2 regions of the Clostridium saccharoperbutylacetonicum N1-4(HMT) genome follow, and region 2 is predicted to be linked to the other one. Evidence: a T-box and tRNA genes for the amino acid it is inferred to sense, from the RefSeq annotation. Region 2 holds a T-box; the other holds one or more tRNA genes.
What was found. The T-box of region 2 lies ahead of thrS (threonine--tRNA ligase). A T-box ahead of a tRNA ligase gene usually reads a tRNA of that ligase, here a tRNA-Thr.
Positions count from the first base shown of each region.

Region 1: it has a tRNA-Thr gene. The T-box ahead of thrS (threonine--tRNA ligase) is inferred to sense a tRNA for this amino acid. The anticodon was not compared.

Region 1 is NC_020291.1:696,220-713,316, reverse strand. It holds gene CSPA_RS03185 (hypothetical protein) at 59-391, shown strand; gene CSPA_RS03180 (putative quinol monooxygenase) at 459-746, opposite strand; one part of gene prfB (peptide chain release factor 2) at 934-1,950, opposite strand; one part of gene prfB (peptide chain release factor 2) at 1,952-2,029, opposite strand; gene secA (preprotein translocase subunit SecA) at 2,573-5,137, opposite strand; gene hpf (ribosome hibernation-promoting factor, HPF/YfiA family) at 5,531-6,064, opposite strand; gene CSPA_RS03160 (ComF family protein) at 6,468-7,124, opposite strand; gene CSPA_RS03155 (hypothetical protein) at 7,097-8,113, opposite strand; gene recD2 (SF1B family DNA helicase RecD2) at 8,134-10,362, opposite strand; gene metK (methionine adenosyltransferase) at 10,600-11,775, opposite strand; SAM riboswitch class I at 11,890-11,989, opposite strand; tRNA gene CSPA_RS03140 (tRNA-Tyr) at 12,120-12,204, opposite strand; tRNA gene CSPA_RS03135 (tRNA-Thr) at 12,252-12,326, opposite strand; tRNA gene CSPA_RS03130 (tRNA-Val) at 12,448-12,523, opposite strand; tRNA gene CSPA_RS03125 (tRNA-Tyr) at 12,530-12,614, opposite strand; tRNA gene CSPA_RS03120 (tRNA-Thr) at 12,662-12,736, opposite strand; tRNA gene CSPA_RS03115 (tRNA-Val) at 12,865-12,940, opposite strand; tRNA gene CSPA_RS03110 (tRNA-Tyr) at 12,947-13,031, opposite strand; gene CSPA_RS03105 (hypothetical protein) at 13,193-13,600, opposite strand; gene yyaC (spore protease YyaC) at 13,703-14,239, shown strand; gene mreB (rod shape-determining protein MreB) at 14,296-15,330, opposite strand; gene spoIIID (sporulation transcriptional regulator SpoIIID) at 15,411-15,665, opposite strand; gene CSPA_RS03085 (M23 family metallopeptidase) at 15,769-16,503, opposite strand; gene spoIID (stage II sporulation protein D) at 16,725-17,097, opposite strand, start outside.
Region 2 is NC_020291.1:337,587-354,683, reverse strand. It holds gene ispF (2-C-methyl-D-erythritol 2,4-cyclodiphosphate synthase) at 91-567, shown strand; gene CSPA_RS01655 (hypothetical protein) at 654-1,328, opposite strand; gene CSPA_RS01650 (HNH endonuclease) at 1,634-2,038, shown strand; gene CSPA_RS01645 (methyl-accepting chemotaxis protein) at 2,111-4,492, opposite strand; T-box leader at 4,790-5,055, shown strand; gene thrS (threonine--tRNA ligase) at 5,213-7,144, shown strand; gene CSPA_RS01635 (hypothetical protein) at 7,251-9,860, opposite strand; gene CSPA_RS01630 (5-formyltetrahydrofolate cyclo-ligase) at 9,897-10,475, opposite strand; gene CSPA_RS01625 (HutD family protein) at 10,761-11,378, shown strand; gene CSPA_RS01620 (hypothetical protein) at 11,442-11,864, opposite strand; gene CSPA_RS01615 (helix-turn-helix domain-containing protein) at 12,112-12,783, shown strand; gene CSPA_RS01610 (glycogen/starch/alpha-glucan phosphorylase) at 12,873-15,131, opposite strand; gene CSPA_RS01605 (VC0807 family protein) at 15,566-16,198, opposite strand; gene CSPA_RS01600 (flavodoxin family protein) at 16,214-16,915, opposite strand; gene CSPA_RS01595 (PadR family transcriptional regulator) at 16,979-17,097, opposite strand, start outside.

The DNA.
Region 1 (17,097 bases), 360 kb from region 2:
TATATAAATATAACTGTATAATTATTATGTAAATTTTTACCAAAAGGAGTGGTTATTTATGATAAAAAATATTAGTAAAATATGCTCTTTTTCTTTACTTTTTCTACTTTCAGCACTTGCACTTAACGAATTTCAAATAATGAGTTATTCAGATAAATTAAAGGATATTTTTTATTTTTTGGTGTTAATTCTTATTATGTTTTCATCAGTTGTAACTCTTTTAACAAATAAATCTGGCTTTTTTAAATTTGTCAGTGTTGTAATAATGCTTGCATTAGTTGGAGGTGGTATTATGTGCATACTAAAACCAGGACTAAATATATCATTATATATTTGCGTTGTTCTCATATCTGTTTATTCATTAATAGATATTTTTTATAAATCAATATAAATTTAAATTTATATACAAGTAAAAATATAGAAGACACTCCTAAGAATGTCTTCTATATTCTATATGTTTATAATATTTTAGTATATATATTCATTTCTGCTGGTTTTTCCATATGTGTAGACATCATCGGAACTATTCTTTGAAAATGTTCTGATTTTGAATGCTTAGCTAACACATCTCTATTTTCCCAAGTTTCTATCATAGTAAGTATACTATTATCATTTACATCTTGATACATTTCATAACTTATGCAGCCTTCTTCCTTAATTGTTTCATCCACTAATTCTTTTGAAAGTTTTATTACTTCATCTATATTTTCTTTTTTCACGAAATTTTTAGCAACAATTTTAATCATATTATCTCCACCCTTCATAATGAACTTTATCTTTATTGAATCTATCAACAACCTCACTGCTTTGTTTGGCTGGATAGCCTACTGGTACTACTGAAAATGGTAATATATATTCATGTAAATCGATAGAAAGGAACCTTAATTCGATTTAGTATCCTTTCTACTTTTCTAATATTTATTTTTCTAAAAATTAATTTTTTAAATATGCATTTATAAACATATCTATATCTCCATCCATTACTGCAGTAACATTTGAAGTTTCTACATTTGTTCTATGATCTTTAACCATACTATATGGATGGAATACATATGACCTTATCTGACTTCCCCAGCCCATATCCTTTAAATCTCCAGTTAAGTCTTCAATCTTTTCTTTGTGAGCTCTTTCTTTTAATTCAACTAATTTAGACTTCAACATTTCCATAGCAGTATCTCTATTTGCAAATTGACTTCGTTCATTTTGACATTGTACTACTATTCCTGTAGGAAGATGTGTGATTCTTACTGCTGAATCTGTTTTATTAACGTGCTGTCCTCCAGCCCCACCTGATCTATAAGTATCTATTCTAAGATCATCAGCTTTAATTTCAATATCTTGCTCTTTTGTAAGTTCGGGAAGTACTTCCATAGATGCAAAAGAAGTTTGTCTCTTACCATTTGCATTAAATGGAGAAATTCTAACTAATCTGTGAATTCCCTTTTCCGCCTTTAGATAACCATATGCATATTCACCAGTTATTTTTAATGTAACACTTTTAATTCCAGCTTCATCTCCTGGAAGCAAATCTATAGTTTCAACACTATATCCTTGTTTTTCGCACCATCTTGTATACATTCTTAAAAGCATTTCTGTCCAATCATTGGCATCAGTACCTCCAACGCCAACATGTAAAGTTAAAATAGCATTATTTTTATCATACTCTCCACATAAAAGAATCTTCATATTATAGTCATCAATTTCAGCTTCTACTTCTCGTATAGATTGTATTATTTCATTGGCAGATTCTTCATCATCATCTTCCATAATTTCTTTTAAAACTTCAACATCTTCAACTTTCGATCTTAACTTATCAAATTTTTCTATTTGATCTTTTATGGACTTACTTTTTTTAGTAACTTCTTCTGCTCTTTTAATATCATCCCAAAAACCAGCTTCTTGCATTTGACATTCTAATTCATGCAGTTCTTTTTCTAAGCCTGCTCTGTCAAAGTGAAGCCCCCATTTCTTCTATTGATTTTTTTATATTAGTAAGCTTCATTAATTCTTTTTCTAGCTCAATAATCATTTAACCACCCCTTTGTTTAGTTTACAGTTTACAATTCACAGTTAACAGTTGAGTTGCGATTTACACAGTTTACAATGTACAGTTTACAGTAGAGTCTAAGGTTACAGTTTACATTTTAGTTTATAGTTCATAGTTTACAGTTTTTATTTGTAGGTTGCAGTTGAGGTCATGATTTATATTTTACAGTTGAATATTCAGTTTACTATTAAATTTATAGTTTTGTATCTTTAGTAAAACTTTTTTATTTACTTTATGTTTAGTTGAATCTTCATAATTTATAAAAGAATTAAGTTTCAATTAATAAGAATTCCGTAGAAATCTAATTCAAATTGCTTTTTTATAAAAAGGCAATTCTTAAAAAACTCTACGGAATCTATTATATCACATATATTCTTTAAAAAATCTACTCTCTTAAAAACTCCATAGAGCTTCTAACTTCATCAACTAACTATTAGCTGTATATTTACAATCACCAACTATAAACTTGGAACTCTACTCTCTAAGTTCATAATTGTAAACTGTAAATTGACAACTGTAAAATGCCTAAGCTTCTCTTCCACAACAGTTCTTATATTTCTTTCCACTTCCACATGAACATAATTCATTTCTGCCATGCTTATCAGTATTTCTAACTGGACCTGGTACTGGTCCTTCACTTTGTCCTGGACCTGGTGTTGGATGACCTCCAGGACCTACCGCTGAGCTTGATGACTCTTCATGTATTGCAGCAGTTTCTTGTGCAACTCTAACTCTTTCTGGAGTTCTTTCAATCTTAACATGGAACAATAGCTTTATAGTTTCTTCTTTGATCTTTCCGATCATTTCATTAAACATTTCGCTACCTTCCATTTGGTATGCTTGGACTGGATCAATTTGTTTAAATGATTGTAATCCAATACCTTGTTTTAAATGATCCATATTGTCTATATGATTCATCCAATTAGTATCAACTGCTCTTAAAAGAACTACTCTTTCAATTTCTCTTAATCTTTCTGCTGTAAATTCTTCTTCTTTTTGTTCATAAACTTTACGTGCAGCTTCATAAATATTTTCAACTATTTCATCATTTGCTAAATTCTCAAGACTTGGTAAGTTAATCATTCCTGGTACTACACATATGTCTTGTAATGCTACCATTAGATGTAAGAATTCTTCTCTATAATTTTCACTTTCACCTGTAATATGTGTATTAACAGCATCAGTAATAATATCCTTCATCATAGATAATATTTCTTCTTTTACATCTTCACCTTCAAGAACTTCTGCTCTTTGCTTATAAATAACTTCTCTTTGAACATTCATTACATCATCATAACCTAATAATTGTTTTCTTATATCAAAGTTATTTCCTTCAACCTTCTTTTGAGCATTCTCTATAGCTTTTGAAACCATTTTACTTTCAATTGCTTCTTCTTCTTGAAGTCCAAGCTTTTCAACAACACCTTGAATTTTTTCAGAACCAAATATTCTCATTAAATCATCTTCTAATGAAATGAAGAATGTTGATTCACCTGGATCTCCTTGTCTTCCTGAACGTCCTCTTAATTGGTTATCTATTCTTCTTGATTCATGTCTTTCAGTACCTACTATCTTAAGACCACCAAGTTCAACTACACCTTCACCAAGCTTAATATCAGTACCTCTACCAGCCATGTTAGTAGCTATAGTAACCATTCCCTTTTCACCAGCATGACTGATTATTTCAGCTTCTTGCTCATGGAATTTAGCATTTAATACTTGGTGTGGTACACCTTTTTTCTTAAGCATACTTGAAAGAAGTTCTGACTTTTCAATACTAACTGTACCAACTAATACTGGCTGTCCTTTAGCATGAGCTTTTTCAACTTCTGATGCAACAGCTTTGATTTTTCCTAATTCAGTACTAAATACTAAATCTGGATTATCTTTTCTTGCTATTGGTCTATGTGTTGGAATAACAATAACGTCTAATCCATATATTTCTCTAAATTCATTTTCTTCAGTTAAAGCTGTACCAGTCATACCTGCTAACTTCTTGTACATTCTGAAGTAATTTTGGAATGTAATAGTAGCTAGAGTTTTTGATTCTCTTGCAATCTTAACGCCTTCCTTAGCTTCTATAGCTTGGTGAAGACCATCAGAATATCTTCTACCTTCCATAAGTCTTCCTGTGAATTCATCGACTATTATTACTTCTCCTTCTTTAACCATGTAATCTTTATCTCTTCTCATGGCAAAATTAGCTTTTAATGCTTGAGTTACATAATGTTGTAATTCAATATTATCAGCATCAGCATAATTGTCTACTTTAAATGTAACTTCTGCTTTTCTAACACCTTCATCAGTTAACATAACAGCGTTAGCTTTTTCATCTCTAGTAAAGTCCTTTTCAGCAACTAATTTCTTTGCAAAATAATCTGCAACCTTATAAAATTCAGTAGATTTTTCACCTTGACCTGAAATTATAAGTGGAGTTCTAGCTTCATCAATTAAAATTGAGTCAACTTCATCGACTATTGCAAAATTTAATGGTCTTTGTACTCTTTCTTCTTTATAAACAACCATATTATCTCTTAAGTAGTCAAATCCAAACTCATTATTAGTTCCATAAGTAATATCTGAACCATAAGATTCTCTTCTTTGATCATTGTTTAATTCATGTACAATGACACCTGTAGTCAATCCTAAAAATCCATATAATTCACCCATTTGCTCAGCATCTCTTTTTGCTAGATAATCATTTACTGTAACAATGTGAACTCCATTTCCACTTAATCCATTTAAATATGCTGGTAATGTTGCAACTAAAGTTTTACCTTCACCAGTTTTCATTTCTGATATTCTTCCTTGATGAAGTACCATACCACCCATAAGCTGTTCGTCATAATGCTTCATCCCTAATACTCTTGTTGAAGCTTCTCTTACAACTGCAAATGCTTCTGGTAAAATATCTTCTAAAGTTTCACCATTTCCTAATCTTTCTTTAAATTCAACAGTCTTAGCTTTTAATTCTTCATCAGAAAGCTTTTGCATTGCTTCATCTAATTCATTTATTCTTTGTATAGTAGGTTTAAGTCTCTTAACTTCTCTTTCACTATATGTTCCAAATACGGCATCTAATAGTCCCATAATGTCATCCTTTCGAAATTCTATATTTCATATTAATTACTAATACAATTTATTAATTTACGTATTTTATAATTATAGCATTTTACATAGCTTATTTTCAAGAAAACTAGTGATTTTTGTTATAAATACTGAATAAAACATCAAATTTTAATTTAATCGTAATAATTCCATTACAAATTTATCACTAAAACATAACATATAAATAAATACTTTTATATATTTTTATCACTTATATAATATAATTTACCAATATATCAAATATTATTCCAACCTATAGCTATAAAATTTTTAATCGCTTCATTATCTTTCATTATATAATAATATATTGTTATATAATAAAAGCAACCGCCTAAAATGCTTTTTAGTAGCATACTTAGACAGCTGCTTTTTATTTTATCCTAATTCTGGTTCTAACAAACCATAATCTCCATCTTTTCTCTTATAAATCACATTAACTTTGCCACTATCGGCATCTTCATATACAAAAAAATTATGTCCTATTAAATCCATTTGAAGGATTGCTTCTTCTGAATTCATTGGTTTAATACCAAATTTTTTTACTTTAACTAATTTACCATGTTCTTCTTCTGCAGTATTATCCTCAACACTTCCTAATTCTCCAAATCTTAATGACCCACCATGTTTTCTCGATAACCTAGTTTTTTGTTTTCTGATTTGTCTTTCTAATTTATCTTCTACCAAGTCTAAAGACTTGTACATATCTGATGTTGATTCTTCGCCTCTCAATATTACCCCATTAAATGGAATAGTCACTTCTATTTTATGTCTACTTTTTTGTACACTTAATGTAGCCTTAGCATCTACATTAGAATCAAAATACTTTTCCAATTTGCTTATCTTTTTTTGCACTATTTCCTTTAGCGCATCTGTAAGTTCCATATTTTTTGCTATAACTGTGACTTTCATAAATTCCAGCCCCTCTCATTTGAAAAAGTTAATAACTTAATATGTTTAAGTTATTAATATTTTATCACTTTTTATCGAACTTAACAAGAGAATTATCAGTCAATTCTGAAAATTCTATCCAAAAAAAATCAACTTACTTCAAATAAGTTAATTTACAAATATAGAATCAATTAATTTGTATGTAAGGTAAAGCTAGTTGACCTGGTTTTTGACCCCACACCCGCCTGCTGGAGCTTTTGCTAATAAAATTTAATTCCTCACTACTAACCCTCTCAGTTTATAAACTGGCAGGACTTACTTCTATACCGCACCATGCTCCTTAGACATTTTATCTAAATTACGTGGATCGTTTTGCCTGCGACTAGCTTCGACTTTCAACCACAAACCTAGCTTTACATTACTATTATATATGACTTTTAGCTAAGGTCAAGAGTTTTATATCTTTTGCTTTGCTTTTTTTTAATAATTTATATGCTTCATAAAGTGTTGCACCTGTAGTTGTTACATCGTCAATAACTATAAATTTTCCATTATTTATAGTTACTGTATTCTTCAATTTAAAAGCATCTTTTATATTTTCATATCTTTCATCTTTTTTTAAAGTCTTTTGCTCTTTTGTTTCCCTTTGTTTAACTAGAATTTCAAAAACTTCAATAGATAAGTCTTTCGCTATTTTTTTGGCTATATATTCACACTGATTAAAGCCCCTGTTTCTTTGGGATTTTTTTGATAAAGGTATATATGTTAATATATATCCTTTATAATCAATATTATTAATCATATATTCTTCTAGAAATTCTGATAAAATATCCCCTGCTGTAAAATTTTTTTTGTACTTAAATCTTAGTATTAAATCTTTTAAGACTCCTCCATAATATCCATAGCTTATTATTTTATCTTGATATTCCTTGCCTATTGTCTTTATACTTCTCTTGCATGAATCACATATTCCAAAGCAATCATCCTCCTTGCAAATAATGCAATAATTTTCTCTCGGATATATTATTTCAATCAATCCATCAAAGAGTTTTTTTACAATTCTATTAAACGTTTTTCCCATACCTTTTTATTGAAATTTCTTGCCATATTTTTTGCTTTTTCCATATCTTCTGATATATCATTTGATACTAAAAGAACTTCTGGTAATGTTAAATTCATATTCCTTATTTGTCCACATATATATAATATCTTTTTATAAGTATATCTCTCATTATCAGAGAATAAAATTACAGCATCATCCATATAACAATATTCAAGTAACTCCTCTATTTTATTTGTTATTACAAATATTGCCTTATCCTTATATTTTAATACCTTCTCACATAATTTTATTTCATCTTCTTTAGATGCTTTCATTATTTTTACATCAGAAAGCTTCAACTTATTACAAAAATAATCGTAAACTAAATTCAATTTTTCATTAGTTGGTGTATAAATAACCACTTTATGATTATTTTCTTTAAACCATCTGAGATAATCATACAGAGTGAAAGGAATATCTGTATTTAAATCAATTCTAGTTGTCAATATTCTCGGCTCAACAAATGGTTTCTTATAATTATAAGCTGCAAGTTCAAATTTTTCCCCAACTAAAGCTAATTTTTCTATGCTATACAATAAAACCCTTTCCCCTATTTCTGCACAAACATCTAATATCTCTCTAACATTTCCACTATTTAAGTTAGAAAAGTAAGTTATATCATCAAAAATAATTAAATCAAAAAGTTCGGTAACTTTAAATAAATTATTATAATTTACAAAAGTAAGATTAGAATTTGTTTTTCCTTTTTCAATATAGGAATGAGTTACACTTGAATTGAATTCTTTGATTGCACTGAGCAGCTCTTTATTTTCTCCACTTTTCCCCCACACATATAGCACTTTTCCATTATCCTCTGAAAGTTTACTTATTATGTTTGAAAAAACACATGAAGTATTAAAGGGAACTGTAACTATGGTTAAAAATTTGATATTTTTTTTATACCAATAGTCTATTTTATCAAATGCATATTTTAAATCTTGATCTGTTACTTTACATTCGTTACTCATGCATTACAATCTCCTTTCAATTACTCTTCAAATTCATCTTTAGCTATTATATCTCTTATTCTATATTTTAAAGCTGAATATCTTTCTATACTATTTGTATTATTAATCATATACATTAATGCCTTTTGAAACCCAACTACAACTACCAATTGTTTGGCTCTTGTTATTCCTGTGTAAAGTAAATTACGATTCATTAAAAACGGTGATCCCATAAAGGCAGGGATAACAACCACCTTAAATTCACTACCTTGACTTTTATGAATTGTAGTAGCATATGCTAAATCTAGTTCATCTAGAAAATTAAAATCATAAATTACTTTTCTTTCATCATCAAAAATAATTGTTAAAGCTTTTCTCTCTTCATCAATACTCTTAATAAATCCCAAATCACCATTATAAACTCCAACGCCTTCATTTTCACCATAACTATTTATGTTAATCCATTTTAATGTATAATTGTTTTTAGTCTGCATTACTTTATCTCCTTCTCTAAAAACTATATCTCGAGAAGTTTTTTCTTTTTTATCCTTCGATGGTGGATTAAATATTTCTTGGAGTCTGGCGTTTAAATTAGCTACTCCTAATGTTCCCTTCCTCATGGGCGTCAATACCTGCATATCTTTTAATATATCCCATGATGTATTAAATTTAGGAAGTCGTCTGCTTATTAAATCTATTATCAAGCCTACAATTCTATCTTGATGTTCCTCACTAATGAAAAAAAAGTCCTTATCCTTTTGATTTAACAAAGGCATCTTTCCTTCATTAATTCTATGTGCATTTACTATAATCAAGCTTTCTGAGCCTTGCCTAAATATTTCTTTTAGCCTTACAACTTTTATATATTCACTTTCTATAAGATCTTTTAATACGTTTCCTGGTCCAACTGATGGTAACTGATCAACATCTCCAACAACTATTAGTCTTGTTCCTAATTTAATTGCCTTGAGCAAATTTTGCATTAAAATTATATCAATCATAGATGCTTCATCAATTATAATAACATCACAATCTAATGGCGAGGATTCTCCTCTTTCAAAAACTGATTCATCTTCCTCCGAAATACCCATTTCCAAAAGTCTATGAATGGTTTTTGCTTCTCTTCCAGTTGATTCAGTCATTCTTTTAGCTGCTCTTCCAGTTGGAGCTCCAAGTATTACCTTCATGCCATTATTCTCATAAATGTGAATAATAGCTTTTATAATGGTAGTTTTTCCAGTTCCAGGACCACCTGTTATTATTTCTATCCCGTTATTAAAAGCTCCAATAATTGCTTCTCTTTGAGATGGGGCAAATTGTATTTTTTGTTCTTTTTCAAAAACATCTATTTCAAAATCAATATCTGAATTTATAGTTTGTATTTGTTGCAAACCTAACGTTATTATTTTGCTTGTTACTCCAAGCTCACAATAGTAATATTGAAGTAAAAAACCAGCTTCCATTCCATTAATATTTTCAACGACTATCTTTTGCTCTGCTGCCATATCATATATACTTTTCTCAATTAATTCCTTAGCTATTACTAGATTCTCCTCACACTGTTCTATTATATCTTTAATAGGCATAAATGTGTTTCCGGCAGCACAAAATTGATTCATTACATACTTAATTCCACTTTGAATTCTAAACTCAGAATCATTTTGAATTCCTATGCTCCTTGCAATTCTATCTGCAGTTCTAAATCCAATACCTGAAATCTCATCACATAATATATAAGGATTATTTGATACTATTTGCTTTGCATTTGGTCCGAATTTCTTATAAATCTTAATACATTGATTATTAGTTACTCCATGCTTATGAAAATATAATATAATATCCTTTAACCCCTGCTGCTCAATATACGATTCATATATAATTTGAAACTTTTTTTCTCCAATCCCCTCAATTTCCATAAGTCTTTCAATGTGATTTTCCATTATTCCTAAGGTTTCTTCCCCAAACTTCTCTATTATTTTCTTAGCTGTAACAGGACCAATTCCATGAATTACTCCTGCACTTAAATATTTTTCTATCCCATCTAAAGAGGTTGGAAGAAGTTCTTCGTAATCTTGAATATTAAATTGATTTCCAAACTGTTTATGTACAGTATAATATCCTGTTAACTTCACATTTTGGCCTTCTTTTAAAAAAGGAACTGTTCCTACTGCGCTAATTAGATTATTATCACTTCTAATTTTACACACCACATATCCAGTATCTTCACTTTTAAAAACTATACTTTCAACAAAACCTTTTAGAACTTCCATAAAATCTCTCCAAATCTTTAATTTGTATTATTCAAAACACTAATAACAGACAATAACTTAGTTTAAAACCTTATTTGCATTTCTTAATTATACCATAAATATCAATATTTCAATCAATAATATACTTTCCTACTTTAAGTGAATAATTAATTATTCATGATTAATTTTTAGTCAACCATATCAAAAAGTAAAAAAGGCTACCTCTAGCACTCAGAGATAGCCTTCTTACTATATTTATTAAAGATATTTCTTTATTTCATCTACTTTGTTTAATTGTTCCCAAGGTAAGTTAAGATCATTTCTTCCAAAGTGACCATAAGCAGCTGTTTGCTTATAAATAGGTCTTCTTAAGTCAAGATCTCTGATTATAGCTCCTGGTCTTAAATCAAATACTTTTTCTACTATTTCAACAATTTTTTCTTCGCTTACTTTTCCTGTTCCAAAAGTTTCTACTTCTATTGAAACTGGTTTAGCAACACCAATAGCATATGCCACTTGAATTTCTAATTTGTCAGCAACACCTGCTGCTACTAAATTTTTTGCTACCCATCTTGCAGCATAAGCAGCTGATCTATCTACCTTTGTTGGATCTTTTCCTGAGAAAGCACCACCACCATGTCTTCCATATCCACCATATGTGTCTACTATTATTTTTCTTCCAGTCAATCCAGAATCACCTTGTGGTCCACCAACAACAAATCTTCCTGTTGGATTAATGAAATATCTAGTCTCAGAATCTAATAATTCAGCTGGAACAACTGCATCAATAACATATTTCTTAAGATCTTCTTGAATTTGTTCTAAAGAAATCTTTTCATCATGTTGAGTTGATATAACAATAGTATCAATTCTCTTTGGTTGATTATCTTCATATTCAACTGTAACTTGGGTCTTACCATCTGGTCTTAAATATTCTAATGTTTTATCTTTTCTTACTTCTGTAAGTCTTCTTGATAGCTTATGAGCCATATATATTGGAAGAGGCATATAGTCTTCTGTTTCATTAGTTGCAAAACCAAACATCATTCCTTGGTCTCCAGCTCCAACAGCTTCAACTTCATCCTTTTCACCTTTCTTAGATTCAAAAGCTTCGTCTACACCCATTGCAATATCAGCTGATTGTTCATCTATTGATGTAAGTACTGAACAAGTATCACAGTCAAAACCAAATTTGGCTCTATCATACCCTATTCCTCTTACTGTTTCTCTAACAACTTTTGGGATATCAACATAACAATTTGTTGTTATTTCTCCCATTACCATAACCATACCAGTAGTTGTACATGTTTCACAAGCAACTCTAGCATTTGGATCTTTTTCTAATATAGAATCCAAGATAGCGTCTGATATTTGATCACACATTTTATCTGGATGTCCTTCTGTAACTGATTCTGAAGTAAATAATCTTCTCATTTAACTCTCTCCTTAATTTTATTTTTTAATATTAGACTAGTATTTAAGTGTGCACAAACTTAAATATAAAAAAAAGCTCTTCGATAAGAAGAGCATGATTTCAACAATCACTTATTCTTATCTTGTAGAAATCATCCTACAGGAATTGGCACCTTATATAATACAGGTTGCCGGGTTTCATCGGGCCCTTTCCCTCCACCTCTCTTGATAAGAGTTTCTATTTAATTTTCATATATTATACTACCATAAAAGAAATTATTAGTCAATATTCGTAGATAAATTCTATATATAGAGAATAGAGAAATTTTATATAAAAAAAGAATAAACATAGTAGTTTATTCTTTTGGTGGAGGAAGATGGATTCGAACCATCGAAACGTAACGTAACAGATTTACAGTCTGCCCCCTTTGGCCACTCGGGAATTCCTCCATATTTAATTTTAATAATACAACTCAATTTTACTATAATTATATTATTGGAGCTGGCAATAGGAATCGAACCTACAACCTGCTGATTACAAGTCAGCTGCTCTACCGTTGAGCCATGCCAGCGTATTCAGTTAACAATTACAGTTCACAGTTGAGTCTATGGTTAACAGTTAAGCTTTTCAATTAAAAGCTAACAATTTGTGGTTTAAAATAACAATTGATTTAACAGCTATTATCTTTTAAATGGTGGGCACAACAGGGCTCGAACCTGTGACCCCCTGCTTGTAAGGCAGGTGCTCTCCCAGCTGAGCTATGCGCCCATTTATTGGTGGAGGAAGATGGATTCGAACCATCGAAACGAAACGTAACAGATTTACAGTCTGCCCCCTTTGGCCACTCGGGAATTCCTCCATATTTAATTTTAATAATACAACTCAATTTTACTATAATTATATTATTGGAGCTGGCAATAGGAATCGAACCTACAACCTGCTGATTACAAGTCAGCTGCTCTACCGTTGAGCCATGCCAGCATATTCAGTTTACAGTTAATAATTACAGTTCACAGTTGACTCTATAGTTAACAGTTAAGCTTTTCAATTAAAAGCTAACAATTTGTGGTTTAAAATAACAATTGATTTAACAGCTATTATCTTTTAAATGGTGGGCACAACAGGGCTCGAACCTGTGACCCCCTGCTTGTAAGGCAGGTGCTCTCCCAGCTGAGCTATGCGCCCATTTATTGGTGGAGGAAGATGGATTCGAACCATCGAAACGAAACGTAACAGATTTACAGTCTGCCCCCTTTGGCCACTCGGGAATTCCTCCTTATTCTGTTTTCACAGCAGTTGCTTGACAATCAATCAACAATGACTAGTATATCTGCAAATTGTATTTATTTCAACTCTTATAATCATGCATTTGCAGAAATTAAGCCCAACTTACTCCATATTTCTGCAATATACTTCATTTTAATATACTAATCTAAATTATTTTTTCTTTTTAATTATTTTATTTATATTATCAATATCTATATACTTAGAACTTATCTCTTCTATCTTTTTATAATCTTCTATCAATAATCTCTTTTTTAAAAGTTTAAATATATTTACTATTCCTTCCTGTTCATTTGCATCATTAAAATATTCTCTTATTGTTTCAACATCAAATGCAGACAACTTTTTTATGATCTTTTCTATATCCTTCTTATCATCTGATGATAGTTTCTCCAACATTGTACTTTTATCAACTTTATATGGACTTTTTGTAAAAGATAATACTTCCTTGCTGTAATCTCCCTTATCATTATTTAATTTCCCAGGATTCCAATACAATAATAAATATATATTAATTATTATTGTTAAAATTAGAATAAAATACACAAAAATTCTTTTCATACAAATCTCCTTTTATAGTATTTATTCCCATAATTTATTTTTTTATACTATCTTCTTCTTAGTTCACATATATATATATTGTGAAAGGGGGATATATCCTTTATGCTAAAGCCAGACATTAATTATACTTTTGAGTTTCATCATAATTTAACTCTAAAAATCAAAAATTTTCTTTCAGAAAATACTGTAATAGTTTGTATAGGTACTGACAAATGCATTGGAGATTGTTTAGGTCCTTTAGTTGGATCTATTTTAACCGAAAACTTTTTTCCTCTCCCTGTTTACGGTACTTTATCAGCTCCAATTCACGCTTTAAATATAGATGAACGTTTAGACGAGATACGTGTAAAACATCCAAATGCCTCCATAATTGGAATTGATGCTTGTTTAGGAGATGAAGATGATATTGGGCAAATTCGAATAAGAGATTATGCCATACATCCTGGAAAAGGAGTAGGGAAAGAGCTTCCTGACGTTGGTATAGCATCTGTTATTGGAATCGTTGACTCAAGTGATAATTCTGAATTCTTCTTTTCACGCAGTATAAGACTATCCTTTATTATGAATATGGCCAAGATAATATCTAGGTTATTTATAGAAGCCTATGCTTTAAATCACGAACAATTTCCAATGCTTTAAGATTAAAAAATAAATAACAGTCTAAAATAAATTTTGGACTGTTATTTATTCCTTCATTATTCTACAAGAACAATTTGTTGAGCATTCACTTCATTATCTAACTTGTCTAGATAATTAAGTACTTCACCGGTTCCATTAACAACACATTCAACAGTATTTTCAGCAACAATTGCAGTTACTCCTGTTTTAAACTCTATAAGCTTATCCAAACCATGTATTAATGCTCCTCCACCTGTCATTACTATTCCTCTTTCAATTATATCTGAAGCTAACTCAGGTGGTGTTCTTTCTAATACTCTTTTTACTGTGTCAACAATTGCTTCTACAGGTTCCTTTATAGCATTTCTTACTTCTTCTGTAGTAATTTCCACTTCATCTGGTAATCCTGTAACAAGATTTCTTCCCTTCATCATACAAGTTAAACTTCTAGAATTTTTAAATGCTGATCCAATATTTATTTTTAAATCTTCAGCCGTTTTTTCTCCAATCATTAGCTTGTATTCATTTCTAACATATTTAATTATAGCATCATCAAATTTGTCTCCACCAACTTTTATTGAATCTCTTTCTACAACTCCACCTAAAGAAATGACAGCAATATCAGAAGTCCCTCCTCCAATATCAACTACCATACATCCACTTGGCTTTGTTATATCTAAACCAGCCCCAATAGCAGCTGCAAGCGGTTCTTCTATTAAACGAACCGTTTTAGCACCTGAATTCATAGCGGCATCAATAACAGCCCTCTTTTCTACTTCTGTAGCTTGAGATGGTACACATACAATAACCTTTGGTGCTCTAACATTTCTCTTTCCACATGCTTTTTTAATAAATTCTTTCAACATTTTTTGAGTTATATCATAGTCAGAAATAACTCCTTCTCTCAGTGGTCTAACTGCAACGATATTTCCTGGAGTTCTTCCTATCATTTTTCTTGCTTCTTCACCTATAGCCAACAATTTATTATTATTTTTGTTTATGGCTACAACTGATGGTTCCTTTAGTATAACTCCTTTTCCCTTCACATAGACCAATACTGTTGCTGTTCCTAAATCAATAGCTAAGTCTATCCCTGTTCTCCAAAAACCCATTATTTTTTTCACTCCTATAATACATATTAATACCTATGATTACATAATTCTACTAATATTATATTATAGACTTATTTTCACTAAGATTCAATAATTTTATATTTCATTTGGGTAGCTTTTCCACCTCTAATGTGCCTTTCTGACTTGTTCAATTCTAATATCGAGTGAGTTTCTTGAGCAATTTCAGGATTTATTTTCAAAAGCCTTTCTGTCATATCTTTGTGAATTGTGCTTTTACTAACACCAAAAACCTTTGCAGTTTTTCTTATTGTAGCTTTTGAATCTATAATATATTTTGCAACATCTAGAACCCTTTCTTCAATATAATCTTTCAAAATACCACTTCCTTGATTTAATAATTTATAAATTACAATTTTTCTTTCTATTAGCCATTCACCATTTAACAGGATGAATGACTAATATAATCTTCTTATATTGTTATTTAGTTTTTAAGTTAAAATATTTTTCTGGATTAACTTGCTCTCCATTGGCATCAATCACTTGCAAATTTAAAAATTCACCAAAGGCATCTTTACTAAATACCTTAGCTGTTTCTCCTACCTTTGCAATAACTTGATTGGCTTTAACCTTATCACCTTTTTTTACTGATACATCTGCATCAAGATTTCCATATCTTGTTCTTAATCCATTTGCATGTTTAATTTCTATGACTACGCCTTCTTCAACACCTGAGTTCTCAGCAAGTTCTACTACTCCATCTGCTGCTGCTTTAACTTCGGTCCCTATTTTAGCTTCTAAATTTACCCCTCTAATAGTTCTAAAAATTCCTTCTTCCATTTTTACTGGTGAAGGATAAGTATATTTTCTACTTTCAATACCATTTAATGGATTTGAAAAATTCACTTTATTAGTTGTAGTTACTGTAGCTGATTTTTCAGTTTTTGTTTTATTAACAGTATCACTATTTACTTTCTCATCATTTTGAGCTCTCTCAGCATTTTGAATTTGATTTGCTGGTTTATCATTAGTATTTAATGTTAACTCTTTGCCTCTATCATCTGCGTCTGTTTTATTTACTTCCTGCTTATTATTAAGCATTTTATACGAAACTGTACCCACAGTCACTATTACGCAAAGGCAGAGGAATAAAGCGATATAAAATCCCTCCTTCCTAAATAAATTTTTAAATTTTTCTTTTAAATTTTTGTTCAAAGTGAACACCTCCTATTGATATAGTTCCCTTTTTTTGAAAATTAATACATAATTTTATTTTTTTATTCCACATTTTTTGTTTTAAACTATTTTCTATTCAATCTTCTTTACATAAGTCATTTTAAAGTATGCCCACTTTTAAAAATTACAAACAAAAAAATAAACACAAAAAATACTTGTCTTACATAGTCATAAACTATTAAAAAACAAGTATTTTTCAACTAAGTATATATAATTTCTGCAATCTTAACTCCATTATAATAATGCTTAAGAATATTATCATATGTATCGCCATTCTTAGCCATAGCATTTGCACCCCATTGACTCATTCCAACACCATGTCCATAGCCCGTGCAATTTATTTTTATTGAATCCTTATTAAATTCTAAAGTAAAATTACTTGAATTTAAATTAAACAGCTCTCTAAATTGAGTTCCCTTAATAGATTCTTTTCCTATTCTTATTATTTTTACACTTCCACCGTCTGTATGGCTGTCTATCTTGATTTGTGAAGGCAAATTATCTGCTTTAACATTTGCCTCTGGATATTTTGCATTGATTTTATTTATAAATTCACTTATAGGAATTTCTGTA
Region 2 (17,097 bases):
TAGCATATTATGTTAAAATAAATAAAGTATATATATTGCAAATATAATTTTGCAATATATATAATAATTATTTGAATGAGGTGTTATTATATGCGAGTAGGCTTAGGATATGATGTTCATAGATTAGTTGAAAATAGAAAGTTAATTTTAGGTGGAGTTGAAATCCCATATGAAAAAGGATTACTTGGTCATTCTGATGCTGATGTTCTTCTTCATGCAATAATGGATTCTTTGTTAGGTGCTTGTGCCCTTGGAGATATTGGTAAGCACTTTCCTGATACAGATAGTAAATTCAGCGGCATATCTAGCCTTTTATTACTTAAGGAAACAGGAAAACTAATTTTTGAAGCAGGATATGCAGTGAATAATATAGATGCTACTATAATTGCACAAAAACCAAAAATGTTACCACATATTCAGAATATGAGAGAAAATATATCTGAAGCTCTTAATATAGATCTTGATAAAATTAATATTAAAGCTACTACTGAAGAAGGTCTTGGCTTTACTGGTGAAATGCTTGGAATTTCAGCTCAAAGTATAGCTTCTGTTGAAAATATCAAATAAAAACTAAGTTTTTAGGGAAAGTTTACTAAGAATTAAGTAAACTTTCCTTTCATATTTATTTCATAACCTATTGCTCGACTATTATTCTAATATACCTCACTTAATTTTTTTCGCAAAACCTCTTTAAATAACTCACCTTTGTCAGAATTACTTATTGCAAATTTACAAACCTCTCTCCATTCCTCTATAGTCATTCCTATTTTATTTTCAAATTCTTTTTCTGTAGACGTTATCAAAGATGAGGATATTACAAATTCACCTACTTCTTCTGGAGTATTAAAAACCTTTATATATATAAAACGTTGATTATTACCTATCCATCTTCTATTAAAATCAATTATAAATTTTTCTAATTCCATTTTGATTCTATCATGTGGAAGAGCCCATAAGCTATTAAGGAAATCATAGTCTCTACGCATGTTTATCGCTGTTTCCCTTGTTATCTTTTTTGCTTTTTCACCTTCCTTAGAAATCTTATCAATTGTCATGTGTGGAATTTGTGAAATAATTCTATCTTTCCCGTGTACCCATCTGTAAAAAGCTTCTTGCAAAAATGGATATTGAAGATAGCCTACTAGACCTTTTATATTTGGAACATACCCCCACATGTTGTGTATTCCATTTTTCTTTCCAAATAATATTGTGTGAAAGTAAACACTCTTCTCTGTCGGCAGCTTTTGCATTAATACATGCGCTCTTCTATTTTTGTTTTCTCTTAAAACGTTTTCCCAATAATTAAACGAATTATAATTCTCTTTCAATTTATTCACCTTCCTACTAAAGATTTAATAAAATATATTAATATAACTTATAAACCCTTTTTAGGGTTCACTTGGCACAATATGAATTTGAATTTCCTAATATTATAATATCATTTTTTCTTCCATTTTATTGATATTTTATAAATTTTTATCATATTGATTAAAATTGCTATTTCCTATTGATTAATTTATAATAATAACTGTTAGTAACTGAATATACTTATATTGATTAATATAATTTAAAATATTTTTTACCCTTTATGTATTTATAAATATATAAAGCAGAATCTAAGGAGGATTAAAAATTGTCTTTATGTGAAATATGTAATGCCGAAGCTGATATACATCATATTGTTCACAGAAGTGAAGGTGGCTTTGATATAGAATTAAACTACAAATATTTATGTCCGTCTCATCATAGAGGAAAATATGGCCCCCATCAATCCAAAGAGGTTGATCTTAGATATAAATTAGATCTTCAAAATAAACTATATTTTATACTAAAAAAAGATTATTATTCTTTTAAAGAATTAGCTTTAGAATTAAATATTCCAAAAAATACTCTAAAACGAATAACTAGAAACTTAAAGCTTTATAAAGAAGGCTTTAAGAAATCAGAAGTAATTTTTATAATAATGGGTGAAAAATTTTATACTGAAGAAATGATTGTTAATCTAACTTTAGATAAACTGATTGAAGATAATTATTAGACTTTATTTAAATTTATTATATCTAATAAGGCTATCTGCTCATTTTATAAGCAAATAGCCTTGTACTTTCAATTAGGATATATTAAATTCATCATCGTCATCATCAAAACCTACTGATTCTTTTTGTTTAATATAATCTTTTATCTCTGTTACTTTAGTGCCCCCCCATCCAAAATCCTTTAGCTGTAAATCTTCTTCAAACTGCTCCAATTGATATATATCTAAGTCTTCTAAATTTTCTATCAAGGGCAAATCTAAGTTTTCATAATAACTAAGAGTATTATTAATAACTTCTTCTTTTTTTAGTTTGTTATCTAATATGGAAGCTGAATCTTCTTTATTAACTTCATCATTATTAACTTTTTCTAAAGAACTTATGCTTTCAATACCTATTTTTTCATCTTTCTTATCTACAGTTATTTCAGCATTAACTTCATTTTTTTCAATTTTAAATAATTTTACTTTTTCTATCAGATCATCAGCCTTATTCAATAGTAAATTAGAACTATTACTAACCTTTTCAGCAAATATTGCTAGTTCCACGGATGAATCTGTAACTTGAACTAAAGAATTAGATGTATTTATTATTTCTTCTGATAACTCACTGACAGTATCAACGATTAAATCTTTGTTATTGCTAATATCATTAAATAAATCATTAATATTTGTAACCTTAGGTGCAATTTCACTAACTAGTACAGCTATCTCAGCAAACGAACTTGATGCATTGTAAACTGCATCTTTTTGTTTCTGCAATTCACCATCCATATTATTAGATTCTTCAACAAGTTTTTGTATTATTTTCATAAGTCTGTTTATTATTTTACTAATATTTTGTGCTGATTCTTTACTTTTATCTGAAAGTTTCTTTACTTCCAAGGCTACAACATTAAAGCCTCTTCCAGCTTCTCCTGCACTCGCTGCTTCAATAGCTGCATTAAAGGATAGAAGATTTATTTGTTCTGAGATTCCATTTATAATATTAGTAATTTCATGAACATTTTTCATGTCCCCTTGTATATATTCAATACTAGTTGAAAATCTTCCAAAACTATCATTAACACTTACAATTCCATCATTTAGTTGTTCAATATCTCTTGAACCTTCTAAAGATTTATTATTTATTATAAAAACATCTTCACTTATTAAATTAACATTATCTTTAACTAGGTTTATTTCATCTCCAAAAATTGATAACTTGTTAGATATCTCTTTGAAATCACAGCTTTCCTTATTTGTACTTATTGCAACTTCTCCTATGGATGCTGATATTTCTTCTGTAAGAACCGCTAATTGTTCTGATATCTCATTTAAGGACAATGATCCAGTCCTTACAACACTAGCATTTTCCTTTACTGACTTTATCATATTACCAACTGATTCCTTTGCTTGTCCTACACTTATGCATATAGAACTTATTTCATCATTAACACTAATGTATTTTTTATCTATTTGAGAATAGAAATCTCCATTAGCAATACTATCAACATAAGTTTTAGCTCCATTTAATCTATTTATCACCTTTATTGTAAATACAATTATTAATATAGCTATTAATAATATCATAACTACAGTTACTATTGCATCGATAAAAGCCAAACTATTTAATGCACTTAATAAATCTTTTTCTTCTACCGTTATTCCTATTGAAAGTCCTGTTTTTCCAATAGGACTATAGGTCATATACATAGCTTTACCATCATACATATATTTTCCTATTCCAGATTGATCTCCTATAGTCATGCTCTTTCCTATGTTGTTTAAATCATCTAAAGATGCTTTATCTGATGTTATGTTTGTAATATTTTTATTTTCACTTACTAGGCTTTCATCTGCTGCTACTATATAATTTCCATTGTTATCTACAATTATTGAACTTCCTGTCTTTAAAAAACTTATTTCACTATTTATCTTGGAAAAATCCATGCAATCCTTCATTGAAGTAATAATCCCAATTATGTTACCTGCTGAATTTTTAATTGGCACTGAATATGATATTACTTTCTTTTTCGTATTAGGATCTACAAATGGATTTGTTATTGCAGCTTCTCCTTTTATTGATTTGATAAAACTTTGAGTTGTCTTTACATTCTTTTTATTCCCTGATATATCAATTGCTTCTCCATTTTGATTACTTATACTCATATCTAGTTGGTTAACAGCTTTTAAAGAAGCTTGAAGAACTTTAACTTTCTCTTCTAATTGTATATTTTCATTAATAATTATAGGATTACTTGCTAAGACCTCTAGATTCTTAATTTCACTTTGAATTTGATCATCAGCTCTCGATGCAGCTATCTTGGTCATCTCTGACATCACATTCAAATTACTTTCCTTTAATGAATTACTTGCAAACTTATAGCCTAGAACTGCTAATGCTGTAAATGCAATCAATAACATTGGTACCAAAAACATAATGATCTTAACTTTTATACTTTTTATTTTTTTATTCATTGCTGCCTCCTAAAATAAATATATGAAAAATATGCCTAATTCTTATATCTTTCTGCACAGCCTAATTGTAGTGTACTTGTATAAATTCCTCATTAAATCCAAATTAACTCTCGTTAATTAAATGTTAAACACACGTTAACTTTACTAATTTCCCCTTAAAATTATTTAATTCAATTCGATATAGTTTTCCATTTTACTTTAAATATATCTTTATTTCTCAATTATGTTTAATATAATTTTTTTATTAACTTGTTGACATAGAAAAATACAATGATTATAATAATAACTATTAATAAAGTAAATACGTTGATGAGGACAGTAAGCTAAAATCTTATTTTTCAGAGAGAGAATATGCTGGTGTGAGTATTCTTAGATAAATTTAGACTGAAAACCACCTCTGAGTGACTCTAATAAAGTCCGTTATTATCACGTTACGATAATTTTAAGTGACCTATTTTATTAGGTTATTTGGAATAGTTTTTATGCTTTTACATATAAGCTATTTTAATTAATCTTTCTTTAGGTAATTAGAGTGGAACCACGGATATCACTTCGTCTCTATATTTTAGAGACGGAGTTTTTTTATATTTAAATATATAATTATATAATTCAAAGAAATCACGCAGTGATTTCTTCCAAAACTGTAAATTGCCCACAGAATACCCTAAAGGGCATAAACTGTTAACTCATAACTGTTAACTGAATTAAGGAGGAGTAAAAATGATAAAAGTAACTTTAAAAGATGGTTCAATAAAAGAATTTGAAGCTGGATTATCAATTTATGAAATTGCTAAAGCAATTAGTGAAGGCTTAGCTAGAAATGCTTGCTGTGGTGTTATTAACGGAAAAGTAGCTGATCTTAGAACTGAAATTAATGAGGATGTTTCTTTAGGCATATGTACATTTGATGATCAAGAAGGTAAAGATGCTGTAAGACACAGTATATCTCATGTATTAGCTTATGCAGTAAAAAGATTATTCCCTGAAACAAAATTAGCTATAGGACCTTCAATTGCTAATGGTTTCTATTATGATTTTGATAGAGAAACTGCTTTTTCTGCTGCAGACCTAGAAAAGCTTGAAGCAGAAATGCAAAAAATTATTAAGGAAAATCCTGAAATTACAAGATTTGAACTTCCAAGAAATGAAGCATTAGAATTAATGAAGGATGAGCCTTATAAAGTGGAACTAATAAATGACCTTCCTGAAGATGAAGTAATATCTTTCTATATGATGGGTGATTTTACTGATTTATGTGCTGGTCCACATTTATTATCATTAAAGTCAGTTAAAGCAATCAAGCTTATTAGAAGTGCTGGTGCTTACTGGAAGGGTAATGAAAAGAATAAAATGCTTACAAGAATTTATGGTACTGCTTTCTTAAAGAAATCAGATTTAGATGCTTACTTAGAAGCTGTAGAAGAAGCTAAAAAGAGAGACCATAATAAACTTGGTAGAGAATTAAAATTATTCACAACTGATGAAAATGTTGGTCAAGGACTTCCTCTATTAATGCCAAAAGGAGCTAAAATAATTCAACTACTTCAAAGATGGGTTGAAGATGAAGAAGAAAAAAGAGGCTATGTTATAACTAAAACTCCACTTATGGCTAAGAGTGATTTATATAAAGTTTCTGGTCACTGGGATCATTATAAAGATGGTATGTTTGTATTAGGAGATGAAGAAAAGGACGATGAAGTATTTGCATTAAGACCAATGACTTGTCCATTCCAATATACTATATACAATGCTGAACAACACAGTTATAGAGATCTTCCAATAAGATATGGTGAAACTTCTACTTTATTTAGAAACGAAGCTTCAGGAGAAATGCATGGTCTTATAAGAGTTAGACAATTCACTTTAGCTGATGGACATTTAATTGTTACACCTGAACAATTAGAAGAAGAATTTAAAGGTGTTCTTGAATTAATTCAACATTTAATGACTACACTTGGAATTGCAGATAAAATAACTTATAGATTCTCTAAATGGGATCCAAACAATACTGAAAAATATATCAATGATCCTGAAGCCTGGGATAGAATTCAAGGTATAATGAAGACAATTTTAGATCACTTAGGAGTTAATTATACTGAAGCTGATGATGAAGCTGCTTTCTATGGTCCAAAGCTTGATTTACAATTTAAAAATGTTCATGGTAAAGAAGATACTTTATTCACAGTTCAAATTGACTTTGCATTAGCTGAAAGATTTGATATGAGCTATATAGATAAAAATGGAGACAAGAAACGTCCATATATAATCCATAGATCTTCAATTGGATGCTATGAAAGAACTTTAGCAATGCTTATAGAAGAATATGCAGGGGCATTCCCTACTTGGCTTTCTCCAGTTCAAGCAAAAGTATTACCAATCTCTGATAAATATAATGATTATGCAGAATCAGTTGCAAAAGCATTAAAGAACAGAGGCGTTAGAGTTGAATCAGATTACAGAGCTGAAAAAATTGGATACAAGATCAGAGAAGCAAGACTTGAAAGAACACCTTACATCATAGTTGTAGGTGAAAAAGAAGCCGCAAATAATGAAGTTTCTGTAAGAAGCAGAAAGAATGATGATGAAGGTGCTATGAAGCTAGATGCATTCATCGAAAGAATTGTTGCTGAAATAGCAAATAAAGAAAGATAAAGCTAGTAATAATCTATCTTTATGAAATAATCAAAATAAACTAAAAGGACTAAACCGAGTTACTATCAACTGAAAAATGTAACTCGATTTAGTCCTTTATATTTACTTAATAATAGATAGCTTCAATATCAAGATAAAGTTCTTTAATTGTGTTAAGCTGCTTATCTAACTCATTTATTTTTTTAGTAATATTCTCCACCAATAAATTTTTATTTTGAATATTCTCCTGATTCTTGTTTACCAATTCCTTTGCATGATTAATCTGATTCTCTAAGTCTTGAAAAACTGAGTATTCTTTCATAAAATACGGTTTTTGTTTTGCTTCTTCAATAAGTGCCTTTTCAGCATCTACCATATTAGTTTCATTTAAAAATTTGCTAGCTTTTTCTTTCCATATCCCAGGAGAAATCATGCTCTTAAAGGTACCGAATTTATCTTTTGATTCATTAATATGCTTTTCAGCCGCTTCTTTTTTACTACGAAGTTCATCATAAATCATGAAAGATGGTAATAATATTCTCTTTTCAGAGTTCATAATTATATTCTTAAATTCTTCCTTATAATTATTATATTTTTCCACCGACATATCATAATTTTTCATTAATTGAACCTGATTAATTTCTAATTCTTGTTTTTCTTTAATTAACAATTTAATTTCATTTTCTTTATCTTCTTTTTCCATAGAAATGTCATTGTATCGATGCTGCTTCTGTTTCCATATATTTATCATTTCCTTATAATTCTCTAAATTCGTAGCTTTATTAGTAGCTATTAAATCAACATTGATTATTTCCATTAATAATATAGGTAATAAATTTTCCTGTAAAGCATCATTTGTACCACTAACTCTACTAGCTAAAAACATCAAGCTCATAAAATATTCATTGGCATTAACTTCAAGTTTTTTTTCTACTAAACCTTCTACATATAATAATATTTCTTGAAACTCTGAATATTCATATGAGCTTCCTAAATTTATCATTATTGATAATAGTTCAAAAGGATGTGCTCTTATGGCATCTTTAAGTAAAGCTTCAGTAATATTATCCAAATTATATTTTTCATAATGTATCTGCCTTTTATCAATATTTTCATCTCTACTTTTCAATTCCACAATATTCTCATAGATTCTATTAACTAGTTCTTCATCAACTTGTAAGTTACTTTTACTTTTTAAAGCTTCTAATACTTTTTCAATATAATATAAGCTTATTCCATCTATCTTATTTATTTTCCCTTTAAAATCAGCCTCATTTATTAAAAATTCATATCCCTTTTCTACTATCGTATCTAAGGCTTGTACAAATTGTCTTCTATTAAACACATTTCTTGAAGGAATGCTGGCCAATTTTATTAATTTATAATATAATACAAGTCTAATTTCTGCATCACTTATATTTTTTAGTTCCTCTAATCTTCTATTCACTAATTCTAAAAACTTGTCTTTAGTTGATTTTGTTAATAGTTCTTTAGACTTATTTAATGTGCTAGATATCAAATTTATACTAGTAGCAATTATGTAAACTATCCTTAGTTCTTTTCCTTCTATATTTAAGAAAGCTCTATAGAATTGCTCATATTTGATTTCCTTCCTTATTTTTTCATTCAATATTTCCTTGAATATTAACGTCTTCCTTTTTGCTTCAATAATGTTTTGTGAATACGTGGTTATATTATCATTAAATATTTTATCCTCATAATTTATTTTGATCATTATATTCTTTTGTTCATTTTCTAATATCTTTTGCAAGTTCTTATCATAGGAGAATTCTATAGTTTCTAAATTATCTTCATATTTCTTTGTTAAATCTACTAAGTTTTCATAGGCTTTTCTCGCAATCTCCAATTCCTCTTCAAGATATTGCTCAAGTCTATTTATTGAATCATCTTTTTCTTCTAATTTTTTTATTAAATTACTTACTTCCTGTTTTTGTATTTCCGCTTTAACAAGTTGACTTTCTTGTGCAAAAATTAATTCTTGACTTTCATTACACTTTTCTCTTAAATTTTCAATTTTTTTAATATAGGTATTGTAGTCTTTCTCCACATCTAAAACTTGTTTTCTTTGTGCTTCAATTTTTCTGTTCAATCCAATATATATTTTCTCTAAGCAAGCTTTTTCTTCTTTTATTGCTATTATTTTATTATTCATTTCACTTATGTTTTTCAATTCACTAGACTGCTCAAGAATTGCTTGCCTTAAAACATTGATTTGTTTACCCTTTAGCACAACATCTTCATCTATTTTTATTATTTCCTTTTTCATATATTCAATAGTGCTTGGAGCTCTAAAACTGACTTCATCAGTAAGTGCCATTTCCTGTATCTCAGCTGATTTTAAATACCAACAAAAAATATTGTGTATCATTTCCAATATCTCTATCGGATGCTTAGCCATCCCTTTTGGTTTTCGATTATAGGAAGAGTGATCATATGCATTAACCAATATAATCTCAAAAGCTCTATAAATTTCATCTGGTATCTCATATCTTTCGCTAACTTTAATATTATTAATTAATTGCCATGCAGCAACATTTGATTCTATACTATATTTTTCTGCAATATCTTTTATAAAGCTTTCTAACACTTTCCTTACAATAATCCTAGTAATTATAGGAAAATATTCACATACATATTCTGCTTTTACTAATGCATCATAATATTTCTCAAGACTCGTATTCCTCAGGTAAAAAAAGTTGCTTTCATTATATTCCATAAATTCTCCCCCTAATTATAATCCTAATTATCACTTTTAAGGACAACCTATAAACTCCTTTTCAGTTATTATATAATCTACAGGAACATCGCATTCTTCCATTGGCACCTCAGCTACTACTTGCAAATCATAAGCTAAAACTAATTTTTTAATCTTCTTATTACTTAGCTTTTTAAAATATCTATCATAAAACCCAGCTCCATATCCCATTCTTCCGCCATTCCTATCAAATGCTACTCCTGGCACTATTATTAAATCAAGATTATTGGGATTAATACTTGTTTTTTCAATTGAAGGTTCCAAAATCCCATAGGAATTTTCCATTAATTCAGCTAATGCTATAATTTCGACCGCATCCATATTTTTAGTTTTAAAATCTGTTCTAGGCACATAAATTTTTTTATTATCACTTAAAGCTCTATTTATTATTCCTTTTGTGTTTATTTCCGAATCATAGGATACATAGATAAATATGTTTTCTGCTTTTTTATAATAGTCAGTTTTTAAAAATTCATCAGTTATTTTATTGTCAGCCTTTTCTTTTTCAATTGCATCCATCACTTGTCGTTTTCTTAAAATTTCTTTCCTTAATTCCTTTTTATTAATAATTGTCATAACACCGCTCCTATAATTATATTTACAACGTACTTTTTATTTTTCGCACCTAAATATAATTTTTATTCCTTATATATTTATCGAACAAATTGCAATATTTCTTATTATATTTATTATATTTATTACTTTAACAAATTAATATATCTACAATGCACTGATAATTATTACAATTATATTTTTTTAGTTAATGTGTCTATTTTATATTGTTCTTAACTTTATTGATTATACATATATCTTTTAATATAATTAACATGAAATACTTATCTGAGGAAAGGAGCAGAATCTATGCAGTACAATATTAAATTAATAAAACGAGAACATTATAGACCAACTTTTTGGTCTGGAGGAATGGCTACAGAATTGATAACATATCCACCAACTTCTAATTATGCAAATAGAAATTTCCTATGGAGGCTTGGAATAGCTAAAATTGACATATCAGAATCCACTTTTAGTGAACTTCCAGGTGTTTCACGTAAATTCATGGTTACTGAAGGTAAACTTACTATTGATCATGAAACAAAATACAAAAAATTACTTGCTCCCTTTGATCAAGATAGTTTTCTAGGTGATTGGAAAACAAAAACTTATGGTAAAGCTTCTGTGTTTAACTTAATGACAAGAGAAAATTATGATGGGGAATTAATTCATTTTAATATTCTTCCCAAAAAGCAATATAATTTTAAATATAAAGCTGCATTAAATAAAGATTTAATATCACTTTGCTTTTATGTAGTAACTGGTGGCTTTAAAATAATTATCGATAATAAAACTATTACCGCTCAGAAAAATGATTTACTATTGGTTGATTGCATAAATTCCAACTATTTTCATGAATTCTTATTTAGTAGCGAGTCATTGGAAATCACAAATATAATTACAAGCATAGTCTATCGTGAATAGAATATATTTGATAAAGGACACAATCTCAAATTGCATTTTTTTACATTTGAGATATTTCCTTTTCTATAAATCAAAATCTCTTAATACAATTTTATTTTTTTTGAAAATCACTTCTTTTACTATTTCATAAGTATCTTTATCTATAGTGATCCTATAAATGTTAGGACACCCTTCTTCACGCCACTTTTTCATATACTTTGCTGTTGCATCTACATCTGTATAATAATTTTCATCATAGTAATCTGAGAATTCTAAATAAGATAATAAACTTTTTTTATCTAATACAATATTTTCTTTCTCTACATTATTACATATTGGAACAAAAAATCTTAACGGAACTTCATATTCATATCTTGAATTTCCTTTAATAGTTCTTGCCTCCATGAGTGCTCTTCTAAAGAAAATATTGCTTTTATCTTTATCATCTAATTTTAATTTAAATATTATTTTTCCACTTCTATTTTTTTCTAATTTTATTTTAATCATTTGCCCACCGTCTGTCATAAATATTCTATTTCTATTCATTTTATCATGATGAATGCGTAATGTCTAAAATTTATAAATTCTAAAAACAAGTATATTCCTTGTCCCTTCACTATCTTAAAGAATCTATCTACATTTTCATTATATATATAATATTAAAATGAGCTTGATTAAACTTGTATATTTTTAATATAATATGTATATATTATCACTTTTGAATTAATATAATTCTAACTAGGAGGACATGATTTTGGATAATTCTTTTATATCTGATATGAATATTTTTAATAATAATATATCATTTCTAATTAAGCTTAGAGCTAAACCACAAATTTTAGAAATTATTGAAAAAAAGCATTTAGATGAGATTTCTGAAGAAATTTCGATTGAAGATAAAAGAAATGATTTAATCATTTGGAATGCAATGTACACTCGAGAAATAGTAGGCAATGGTATTCTTACAAAATATCTGCATCCAATATACAATAAATTTTACACTTTAATACCATCACTCAATACTTTAAAAGAACTTCAAGAACTTGAAATAAAGATGATAGATACTTACATTAATTTACTTATTAATGATGTTGAAGTTAAAGACAACTTTGTTATAAACAGAATATTAAAGCATCTACACCTTAATATAGAAAGCCAAATTTCTTTGAAAAAATTAGCTACAGATTTGAATTTATCTGAAGGATATATATCTGAATGTTTTAAAAAACATATGGGAATAACAATTATGAAATATGCAAAAAAAATTAGAATTGATAGGGCTAAAGTATTACTTGTAACAACAACTACTAGTATTTTAGAAATAAGTCTAATATTAGGCTTTCATGACCAAAGCCACTTTCATAAAGTCTTTAAAGCTTTTACAGGTGCTTCTCCCTCTGAATATAGAAATAATAATTTTGGCTAAATAAAAAAGACAAAATTTAAATAAATAAATTTTGTCTTTTATATAAATATATTATGGGTATCATAAATTACTTTTTGAAGCTATAAATATTACAACTTCCAAATTTCTTTATTATATTGAGCTATTGTTCTATCTGAAGAAAAGAATCCTGCTTTACTTATGTTAATCAATACTTTCTTATTCCAAGCTTCCCTATCTTCATAATCTTTAAACATAAGATCTTTAGTCTTAATATAATCCTCAATATCAAGTAAAGTCATAAACCAATCTTTATTAATTAATTCTTTGTGAAGTCTTGTAAGATTTTCTTCATCTCCAACTTCTAACATTTCATCACTTATTATAAAATCAACTAATTTTTTAATTGATGGTTTTTTATAGAACTTCTTAGCAACATAATCTGCTTTCTTATAATGTTCAATAACAACCTCAGAAGATTGTCCAAAAATATAAATATTATCATCACCAACTAGCTCATGTATCTCAACATTTGCTCCATCTTCAGTTCCTAAAGTTAATGCTCCATTTAGCATAAATTTCATATTACCAGTACCTGATGCTTCTTTTGATGCTAGTGAAATTTGTTCTGATACATCACAAGCTGGAATTAACTTAGAAGCTTTTGTTACATTATAGTTTTCAATCATAATGACTTTTAAATATTTATTAACTTCAGTATCATTATTAATCATTTCTTGCAAACAAAGTATAGTATGGATTATATCTTGAGCAATTACATAAGCAGGAGCAGCCTTAGCACCAAATATCATAGTTATTGGAGTAGTTGGCTTATTTCCTTTCTTTATATCCAAATATTTATAAATAATATATAATACATTCATTTGTTGTCTCTTATATTCATGTAGTCTTTTAATTTGAATATCAAAAATAGAGTTTTCATCTATATCTATACTTTGAGTTTCTTTTAAATAATTCTTTAATGTAAGTTTATTTTCTTTCTTTATTTGTCCAAGTTTATTTAATACTGCTTTATCATCTATAAATTTAGATAAGTTTTCTAATTTAGAAGCATCCTTCTTATATCCATCCCCTATAAGTTCAGTAATATAGCTTGATAGTTCGTTATTGCAATGAATTAACCATCTTCTAAAAGTTATTCCATTAGTCTTATTATTAAATTTTCCTGGATAGATATCGTAAAATGCTTTTAATTCTTCATTTTTTAAGATTTCAGTGTGTAACGCAGCAACTCCATTTACACTGTATCCATAGTGAATATCCATGTGAGCCATGTGCACTCTTTTATCCTTATCTATAATAGCTACCTGTTCATCTTTGAATTTACTCTTAACTTGATTATCCAATTCTCTAATAATAGGTAATAAATGTGGTACAACTTTTTGTAAATAAGCCATTGGCCATTTTTCTAAAGCTTCTGCTAAGATTGTATGATTTGTATAAGCACAAGTCTTAGATACTATTTCAATAGCTTCTGACATTAAAATTCCCTTTTCACCTAATAATCTTATTAATTCTGGTATAACCATTGATGGATGTGTATCATTAATTTGAACTACAACATGCTCATGTAATTTATGAAGATCATATCCATTTTCTTCAGCTTCAAGTAATATTAATTGAGCTGCATTACTTACCATAAAATATTGTTGATATATTCTTAATAAATGTCCAGCTTCATCACTGTCATCTGGATATAAGAATAATGTTAAATTCTTTTTTATATTCTCTTTATCAAAATCAATTCCTTCTTTAACCAATGATTCATCTATTGTATCTATATCAAATAAACGAAGTTTATTTGAAGCTTGATCATATCCAGTCACATCAATATCGTAAAGAGTTGAAGTAACTGAAAATCCTCCAAAGGGAACTTCAAATTTTATATTTGATTTAGTAAGCCAGCTTTCTTTTGTTAACCATGGATTTTTAATGGCCTTCTGCTTATTATCTTCAAATATTTGTTGAAATAAACCAAAGTGATAGTTTAAACCTACTCCATCGCCATTCAGGCCTAGGGTTGCAATAGAGTCTAGAAAACATGCCGCTAGCCGTCCAAGTCCACCGTTTCCTAACGAAGGTTCTAATTCAATTTCTTCAATTTCAGTTAAGTCCTTTCCGCCTTTAGCCAAAACTTCTTTAACCTCGTCATAAATACCTAAATTAATTAAATTATTGGATAATAATTTGCCAATTAAAAATTCTGCAGATATATAATATAATTTTCTCTTTCCTTGGTTTGTACCTTTTTCCTTAGCAATTCCTTTTGTCAATTCTAACAATGCTGAATAAATTTCTTCGCTACTAGCCTTATTGATTGTCTTTTTAAACCTTTTCTTTAAGATCTCATTTAAATTCTTTTCTACCATATAATTTCCCACCTTCTTATAATTAATTTATATTTTGATGAGTTGCAACTTTAATTTAGCATTATTATATCAATTTAACAAAAAAACATATGTATATTTCTTTTTATTTTTGTATATTTCAAATATCAATTTAGAATTTGTATTATTCTATAAGAATTCATAAGCATAAACTCTAACTAATAAACTTAAAATAACATTTCTAGCTTCTCAGACATATTTTTACAAAATACTAATTATATTTAATTATAACATCATAGTAGCTTTATTTCGACTATATTTTTTCATATTATGAAAGTAATTCAGTTTATAATTAAATTTATAGTTAAAATAAATGGAAGTTCTTGAAATAAAATTTATTTTCTATTTCAAAAACTTCCAAAGAAAAATCAAAATTTTTCCACTTCATTTTAATTTATAATTAATTAACTTTTATTTTAGTTTTGAGCTCCTTGTCTTGACCTTCTTGAATACCACTTAGGAAACATTATAGAAAAAGCTATCATAACAGGAGTTGAAATATTCCCATATGCAGTACTTATAGCATAATAAGTGCTTATTGATGCTGTATATAATAATACAATTCGTACAAGTGCTTGGCTCATACATACAAAGCCCCATATTATTGAAAGTTGTTTCATAATCGTTCTAAATTGTGGTCTATTTTTTACCTCTTCTGGGGCATTTTTTAAATAACTTTGTTCAACTATTATTTGAATCAAGGATCTCTTAAATAATAAAGACCCAAAGAATATTGCTGCAACTAAAATATCCTGTACTATTGGAGCTATTAAATAGAAAGTAGGATTTTTTGAAACAACGGTTCCAATTAATCCAATTCCAGCAAAAACTGCACTCATTGTTGCAAGCGCATTTAACGTCTTCTCTTTAACATAGTTAATACAAACTACTCCTATACTCCAAACACCAGTTAATATTATACCTTCAAGGGTCATGCCATACTTATCAAATACTGTAAAAATAAGAATAGGAATTATTGCACTTATTATAAAATCCTTGTTAAACACATTTTTTAATACCGACTTATTATTATTTTGTACTTGCCCCATTAGTATTCCCCCCTCTTATTTCCAGCTCATATTAGCATTTTTTATATAAATTTCTGGATCAATAACAGCTTTATCTAGTATAGCTTGTGTTTCTTCTTTTATATACCCTAAAGTTACCACTTCTTCCCCTGCACTTTTTAAGGCTGAAAATAATGGTTTGTATAATTCTTTAAGTTTATCATCATATTGAACACTTCCAAAAATTCCACCTTGTCCACATAAAATTGCTCCTGCTAAATTTCCTTTGCACATAACTTCAAAAGTCTTCAAAAGACCTTCAAAATTATAGTTTCCTGGAAATCCACAATTTGAAATTAATACAGTTTTAGAAAGCGATTCTCTTTCATAACGTCTAGGATGTGTATATTTACCATCAACTTTTATTATTTCTGGTTTTCCTAAAGGAAGTTTACGATCCATAAAATCTTTCATTAACCCAGTAACTGTATAATAGTATAATGGTGTAGCATAAACCATTATATCTGTCTCTGAAACTTTTAATAATAATTCTTCCATATCATCTTTATGAATGCATTTTCCTGGTGTTTTAGTCCAGCAAGTAAAACATCCAATGCAATGTTTTATTTCCTTATCTTTTAGATATATTGTTTCTACTTCTGCTCCTTTATCTGCACAGCCCTTTAAAAATTCCTGCAAAAGCACTTCAGTATTTCCTTTTTCTCCTCTTGGACTTCCATTTATAGCTAATACTTTCATTTTAAACACCTCTCCTAAATATATCTAGTGTACTTACTTATGCACTGATTGATTTTATTATTCTTATACTTCTTCTAACTTTTTCAAGATCTCTTCACACCATTTTATTTGTGCCTCTTCCATTTTCACACCATAATTCACTGTACTAAGATATAGTATTGTGCTTTTCTTATCTACATTCT